DNA from 2 places in the Streptomyces sp. CNB091 genome. Region 2 is predicted to be linked to the other one. Evidence: riboswitches for the same ligand, from Rfam matches in the RefSeq annotation. Region 2 holds a riboswitch; the other holds the start of a gene.
What was found. Region 2 has a riboswitch for glycine ahead of gcvP (aminomethyl-transferring glycine dehydrogenase). Riboswitches for the same ligand answer to the same signal wherever they lie in the genome.
Positions count from the first base shown of each region.

Region 1: another riboswitch for glycine. It lies ahead of gcvT (glycine cleavage system aminomethyltransferase GcvT); the one in region 2 lies ahead of gcvP (aminomethyl-transferring glycine dehydrogenase).

Region 1 is NZ_KB899004.1:63,251-66,653, reverse strand. Features, by position in the region: gene D581_RS0125305 (enhanced serine sensitivity protein SseB) at 1-24, opposite strand, end outside; gene D581_RS0125300 (AAA family ATPase) at 97-789, opposite strand; glycine riboswitch at 965-1,062, shown strand; gene gcvT (glycine cleavage system aminomethyltransferase GcvT) at 1,237-2,352, shown strand; gene gcvH (glycine cleavage system protein GcvH) at 2,582-2,959, shown strand; gene glyA (serine hydroxymethyltransferase) at 2,979-3,403, shown strand, end outside.
Region 2 is NZ_KB898996.1:9,775-13,177, reverse strand. Features, by position in the region: gene gcvP (aminomethyl-transferring glycine dehydrogenase) at 1-2,043, opposite strand, end outside; glycine riboswitch at 2,241-2,338, opposite strand; gene D581_RS0113630 (PRC-barrel domain-containing protein) at 2,471-2,842, shown strand; gene D581_RS0113625 (DNA polymerase IV) at 2,764-3,403, opposite strand, start outside.

The DNA.
Region 1 (3,403 bases), on a different contig from region 2:
CGGTGCGGGTGCCGGAATGTCCACTGCCTCTGTGCCCTCTCTCCACCGCCTCGGCCGCGCGCCCGGCGGCCTCTGCTCCGGCCAGCACCTTAACGGTCAGCGGGCGGTGGAGGCCTCGGCGGCCGTGAAGGAGATCCGGTCGAGCGCTCCCGCGGCCTCGCGGTCCAGCAGCACCGCCGAGGTGCAGCCGGCGGGCAGCAGCCCCTGCTCGGTGTCGCGGAGCAGCCGGGCGACCGCGTGCCGGTGGCGGGCGAAGGCATAGCCGGAGACGCCGCGCCCCCGCTCGCGCTGCCCCCGCCGCGCCACCTCGGGCGTCACGTCGAGCAGGATCAGATGGAGGGTGCGGCCCCGGCTCACGGCGTGCCGGGCGAGCCAGCGGCGTACCCACGTCTGGGTGCCGCAGTCGTGCACGACGACGGATTCACCGGAGCGCAGGGCCTTCCAGAGGCCGAGGTAGTGCGCGGCGCGGACCAGCGGGCGGTAGAGGGCGTAGGGCAGTAAGCGGGGCAGGGCGGCGGCCCAGCTGTCGCGGGTGTTCTGGGAGTCGATGGCGCGGCCCTGCGCGGCCCGCCGGATGAGGGTCGACTTCCCGCTGCCGGGGAGCCCGGAGACCACGACGACGTCACCGGCGGTGAGGTCGAGGCTGTACCGGCCGCAGGCGGTGCGCCCGCGCAGGTCGCGTACCACCGGCGCGCCCTCCGTCAGCAGCTCCCGCGCGGGAGCGCCGGGCTGTGCGGGCATCGCGCCGTGCGCGACCCCCGCGGTCGGTGCCGACCGCTGCAACGTCATCGCCCATCCCCCTGCCGTCGTGTCCCCCACGCCTGCCCCTGAAGTGTAAAGAAAAGGCAATGCGGCACAAGCGGCCCAGGGCCTGTCGTCGCCGTCTTCACCTTCTCGGGGGCCGGGCCCCCCACTCTCCCCCCATGCATGCGATGATGACCCCGCCAACTGCATACCGGCCGTTCGAATCCGCGCGGGAGAGTTCCGGCCACAGTGTGAGCCGGGCGCCGAAGGAGCAAGATCCTCCCTTGAATCTCTCAGGCCCCGTACCGCGTGGATGAGGCAGATCTGAAAAGCGAGCCGTTCCGCGGCTCCACCCAAGGTGCAAGCCGAGCCCCCTGATCCGGGGCGCCCTCCAGGGGCATACCCCGTCGGGGGCTATCGGCGAACCTCTCAGGTTCCGATGACAGATGGGGAGGATTCGTCCTGACGTCGTCATGCCCTGGAGCCGTATCCATGAGCACTGCCCCCCGTCTCACCGCCCTCGACGCACTGCACCGCTCGCTCGGCGCCACCATGACCGACTTCGCGGGCTGGGACATGCCCCTGCGGTACGCCAGTGAGCGCGACGAGCACAACGCCGTACGCACCCGGGCCGGTCTCTTCGACCTGTCGCACATGGGCGAGATCACCGTCACCGGGCCCGAGGCCGCCGCCTTCCTGAGCTACGCGCTGGTGGGCAACATCGCCACCGTCGGCAACGGCCGGGCCCGCTACACGATGATCGTCCAGGAGGACGGCGGGATCGTGGACGACCTGATCGTCTACCGCCTGGGCGAGGTTGAATACATGGTGGTCGCCAACGCGGGCAACGCGCAGGTCGTCCTGGACGCGCTGACCGCCCGCGTCGGCGGGTTCGACGCCGAGGTGCGCGACGACCGGGACGCGTACGCGCTGCTCGCGGTCCAGGGACCCGAGTCGCCCGCCATCATGAAGGCCGTCACCGACGCCGACCTGGACGGGCTGAAGTACTACGCGGGCCTGCCGGGCACGGTCGCCGGGGTTCCGGCGCTCATCGCCCGTACCGGCTACACCGGCGAGGACGGCTTTGAACTCTTCGTCGCGCCCGAGCACGCCGAGCAGCTGTGGCGGGCGCTGACCGAGGCCGGCTCCCCGCACGGCCTGATTCCCTGCGGGCTCTCCTGCCGGGACACGCTGCGCCTGGAGGCGGGCATGCCGCTGTACGGGCACGAGCTGACGACCGCGCTCACCCCGTTCGACGCGGGCCTGGGCCGGGTCGTGAAGTTCGAGAAGGAGGGCGACTTCGTCGGGCGCGAGGCCCTGACCGCCGCCGCCGAGCGCGCCGCGACCGCCCCGCCGCGCAAGCTGGTGGGCCTGATCGCCGAGGGCCGCCGGGTCCCGCGCGCCGGTTTCCCGGTCGTGGCCGACGGCAAGGTGATCGGCGAGGTCACCTCCGGCGCCCCGTCGCCGACGCTGGGCAAGCCGATCGCCATGGCCTACGTGGACCCGGCCTTCGCCGCCCCGGGCACCGAGGGCGTGGGCGTGGACATCCGGGGCACGCACGAGCCGTACGAGGTCGTCGCGCTGCCGTTCTACAAGCGCGAGAAGTGATCCTCCGGAAGGACCGGCGGTAACCGGACCTTCCCGACCGCGGGCGGGCGTCACCGAAGCGACGCGCGCGCAGACGTCACAGAGCACACGCCACAGAGCACACGCCACAGAGGCGGACGTCACAGAGGCGGACGTCACAGAGGCGGACGTCACAGAAGTGACGTACCTCCGTCTCACACCGTAAGACCACCGTTCATCAGCACTCCCCGCGTACAGGAGAATTCAGGTCATGAGCAACCCCCAGCAGCTGCGGTACAGCAAGGAGCACGAGTGGCTGTCGGCCCTCGAGGACGGCGTGGCCACCATCGGCATCACGGAGTACGCGGCCAACGCGCTCGGTGACGTCGTCTTCGCCCAGCTTCCGGAGGTCGGCGACACGGTGACCGCGGGCGAGACCTGCGGCGAACTGGAGTCGACCAAGTCCGTCAGCGATCTGTACTCGCCGGTGACCGGTGAGGTGACGGCGGCCAACCAGGACGTCGTGGACGACCCCTCGCTGGTGAACTCCGCTCCCTTCGAGGGCGGCTGGCTGTTCAAGGTGCGCGTCGCGGAGGAGCCGGCCGACCTGCTCTCCGCCGACGAGTACACCGCGTTCTCCGGCAACTGAGACCTTAAGGGACCCCCTGATGTCGCTTCTGAACTCCTCCCTCCACGAGCTGGACCCGGACGTCGCCGCCGCCGTCGACGCCGAGCTCCACCGTCAGCAGTCCACCCTCGAAATGATCGCCTCGGAGAACTTCGCTCCGGTCGCCGTCATGGAGGCACAGGGCTCCGTCCTCACCAACAAGTACGCCGAGGGCTACCCGGGCCGCCGCTACTACGGCGGCTGTGAGCACGTCGACGTCGTCGAGCAGATCGCGATCGACCGGATCAAGGCCCTGTTCGGCGCCGAGGCGGCGAACGTGCAGCCGCACTCCGGCGCCCAGGCGAACGCCGCCGCGATGTTCGCGCTGCTGAAGCCGGGCGACACGATCATGGGCCTGAACCTGGCCCACGGCGGTCACCTGACCCACGGCATGAAGATCAACTTCTCCGGCAAGCTCTACAACGT
Region 2 (3,403 bases):
GACGTAGACCTGACCGCCCGCGTCGTGCACCTCGCCGCAGATCTCGGCGACGTGCTCCTCGAACACCCCGTGCGTGGACGGGTAGGTGATCATGAGCACGGCCAGCTCGTCACGGTACTGCTCGATCTTGGCGCGCAGGTCCGCGATGTCGACCTCACCGTCGTCGGCGGTCTTCACCACGACGACCTTCATGCCCGCCATGACGGCGCTGGCGGCGTTGGTGCCGTGCGCGGAGGACGGGATGAGACAGACGGTGCGCTGGTCGTCCCCGTTGGCCCGGTGGTACGCGCGGACGGCCAGCAGACCCGCGAACTCGCCCTGGGAGCCGGCGTTGGGCTGGATGGACACCGCGTCGTAGCCGGTGACCTCGGCGAGGCGCTCCTCCAGCTCACGGATGAGCGAGAGGAAGCCCTGCGCCTGGTCCGCGGGGGCGAAGGGGTGCAGCGCGCCGAACTCGGGCCAAGTGATCGACTCCATCTCGGCGGTCGCGTTCAGCTTCATGGTGCAGGAGCCGAGCGGGATCATGCCGCGGTCCAGCGCGTAGTCGCGGTCGGCGAGCTTGCGGAGGTAGCGCAGCATCGCGGTCTCGGAGCGGTGCTGGTGGAAGACCGGGTGGGTCAGGATGTCGTCGGAGCGCAGCAGCCCCTCGGGCAGCGCGTCGGCGACCGTCGCGTCCAGCGCCTCGATGTCGCCCTCGGCGCCGAAGGCGGCCCAGACGGCGGAGATCTGCGCGCGGGTGGTGGTCTCGTCGCAGGCGATGGAGACCTGGTCGGCGTCGACGAGGCGGAGGTTGACGCCTCGCTCCCGGGCGTCCGCGACGACCGCGGCCGCCTTTCCGGGGACCCGTACGGTCAGGGTGTCGAAGAACGCGCCGTGCACGACGTCGACACCGGCGCTCCGCAGGCCGTCGGCCAGGATCGCGGCGAAGCGGTGGGTGCGCCGCGCGATCGTCCGCAGCCCGTCGGGGCCGTGGTAGACCGCGTACATCCCGGCCATGACGGCGAGCAGGACCTGCGCGGTACAGATGTTGCTGGTGGCCTTCTCGCGGCGGATGTGCTGCTCGCGGGTCTGGAGGGCCAGACGGTAGGCCTTGTTGCCGTCGGCGTCGACGGAGACGCCGACGAGGCGGCCGGGCAGGGAGCGGGCGAACTTCTCGCGGACCGCCATGAAGCCGGCGTGCGGACCGCCGAAGCCCATCGGGACGCCGAAGCGCTGGGTGGTGCCGACCGCGATGTCGGCGCCGAGCGCGCCGGGCGAGGTGAGCAGCGTGAGGGCCAGCAGGTCGGCGGCAACGGTGACGATCGCGCCGAGCTCGTGGGCCTGCTCGATCACGGGCTCGATGGCGCGCACGGCACCGGAAGCGCCCGGGTACTGGAGCAGGACGCCGAAGACGCCGCGCTCGGCGATCTCGGCGGGGATGCCGTCGCTCAGGTCCGCGACGACGACCTCGACACCAGTGGGCTCGGCGCGGGTCTCGATCACCGCGACCGTCTGCGGCAGGGTGTCGGCGTCGACCAGGAAGACGCCCTTCTTGACCTTGCCGACGCGCCGGGCGAGGGCCATCGCCTCGGCGGCCGCGGTGCCCTCGTCGAGCAGCGAGGCGCCGGAGGTGGGCAGCCCGGTCAGCTCGGCGACCATCGTCTGGAAGTTGAGGAGGGCCTCCAGGCGGCCCTGGGAAATCTCCGGCTGGTACGGCGTGTAGGCCGTGTACCAGGCGGGGTTCTCCATGACGTTGCGCAGGATGACGGGCGGCGTGAAGGTGCCGTAGTAGCCGAGGCCGATCATCGGGGCCAGCACCTCGTTGCGGTCGGCCAGTGACCGCAGCTCGGCCAAGACCTCCGCCTCGGTGCGCGCCGAGGGAAGGTTCAGGGCCTCCGCGCTCTTGATCACGTCGGGCACCGCGGCGGCGGTGAGCTCGTCGAGGGAGCCGTAGCCGACCTGGGCGAGCATCTTCGCCTGGGCTCCGGCATCGGGCCCTATGTGGCGCTGCTCGAACGGAATGCCCTGCTCCAGCTGGGAGAGCGGAGTGCGACGGGGGGTCATGGTGGAGGCCTCCTGGTCTGTCACGACCTGCGAGGGGCACCACGGCGCGGGTGCCCGAACGGCCTCCCCCTCTGTCATCTCAACCTGAGAGCTTCACCGGCGCGCCCGGGGGCGTGCCGGCTTTCACCGTCGGTGAGGGTCGAGTCCGCCTGGGCCTGCCTGCGCCCGCGCGGAATCGCCCTGCTTTCCAGAGTGACCTCGTCCGTGCGGTACGGGGGCCTGAGAGATTCCGGGGAGGAGTTGCTCCTTCGGCGCCTCCGGATTCTGCACCGGAGGACTCTCCCGCACGGGGTCAGCAGCCACTGTCAGCCTACCAGCGGCCCCCGCGCCGGATTTCTCGAGTGGCCGACGCCACGGATCTGCACTTGTGTGGTGCTGGTGGAGCGACAGCGTCCACCCTGAGCAGTTGCGACCAGTGGGAGGCACTGTGCAGACCGATATCGATCCGCGCCGCCTGATCGGCCGCAAGGCATTCGATCGCCAGGGCGCCAAGATCGGAACGGTGGATGAGGTCTATCTCGACGACGCGACGGGCGTGCCCGAATGGGCGGCCGTCCGCACCGGCCTGTTCAGCAGGGACGCCTTCGTCCCCCTGGAACCCAGCGAATTCGTCGAGGACGCGCTGCGCGTTCCGTTCGACCGCGCGTTGATCAAGGACGCGCCGGACTTCGGCGTCGGCCGGCACCTCTCGCCCGAGCAGGAACTGCAGCTCTACCGCCATTACGGGCTGGACTCCCCGCCCCCGGCGGAGTCGGCGCCCGACCGGGACTTCGGCAGGCTGGCGGGCCAGGAGGAGTAGTCGGCCGCTTCACGCACGAGCGGCAGCGGGTCGGCGGGCCGCAGCATCGGATCGTCGACACGGAACGTCAGCACCCGGCCGGGTGCGCTCCACGGTTCCTCGAACCGGACGGTGACCCGGCCCACGCCGCTCCCCTGGACCCAGCCGTGCCCGTGTTCCTCGTGGTGCACGTCGTGCCCGGCGGGCCAGCGCCGTGCGGCGAGCAGCTCCGCGCCCTCCGGCCCGGGCTCGGCCGCCACGTTCTCCTCGTCGCCCTCCACCGGCGCCCGGTGCTCCTCCTGGGCCCGCTGAGCGAGCTCCCGGGCGTCGGCGGCCTGGGCGAACAGGTCCTCCTGGGTGTAGTCGGCCAGCCCCGTCACACCGACCCCCAGCAGCCGTACGCCCCCCGTGGTGTCGACGGACTCCAGCAGCCGCCCCGCCGCCTCACGGACCACTGTGGGGTCGTCCGTGGGGCCTCTGAGCGTCTCGGAGCGGGTCAGGGTGGAGAAGTCGTAGCGGCGCACCTTCAGCACCACCGTGCGGCCCGACCGGTCGGCGGCGCGCAGCCGCTCCACGCACCGG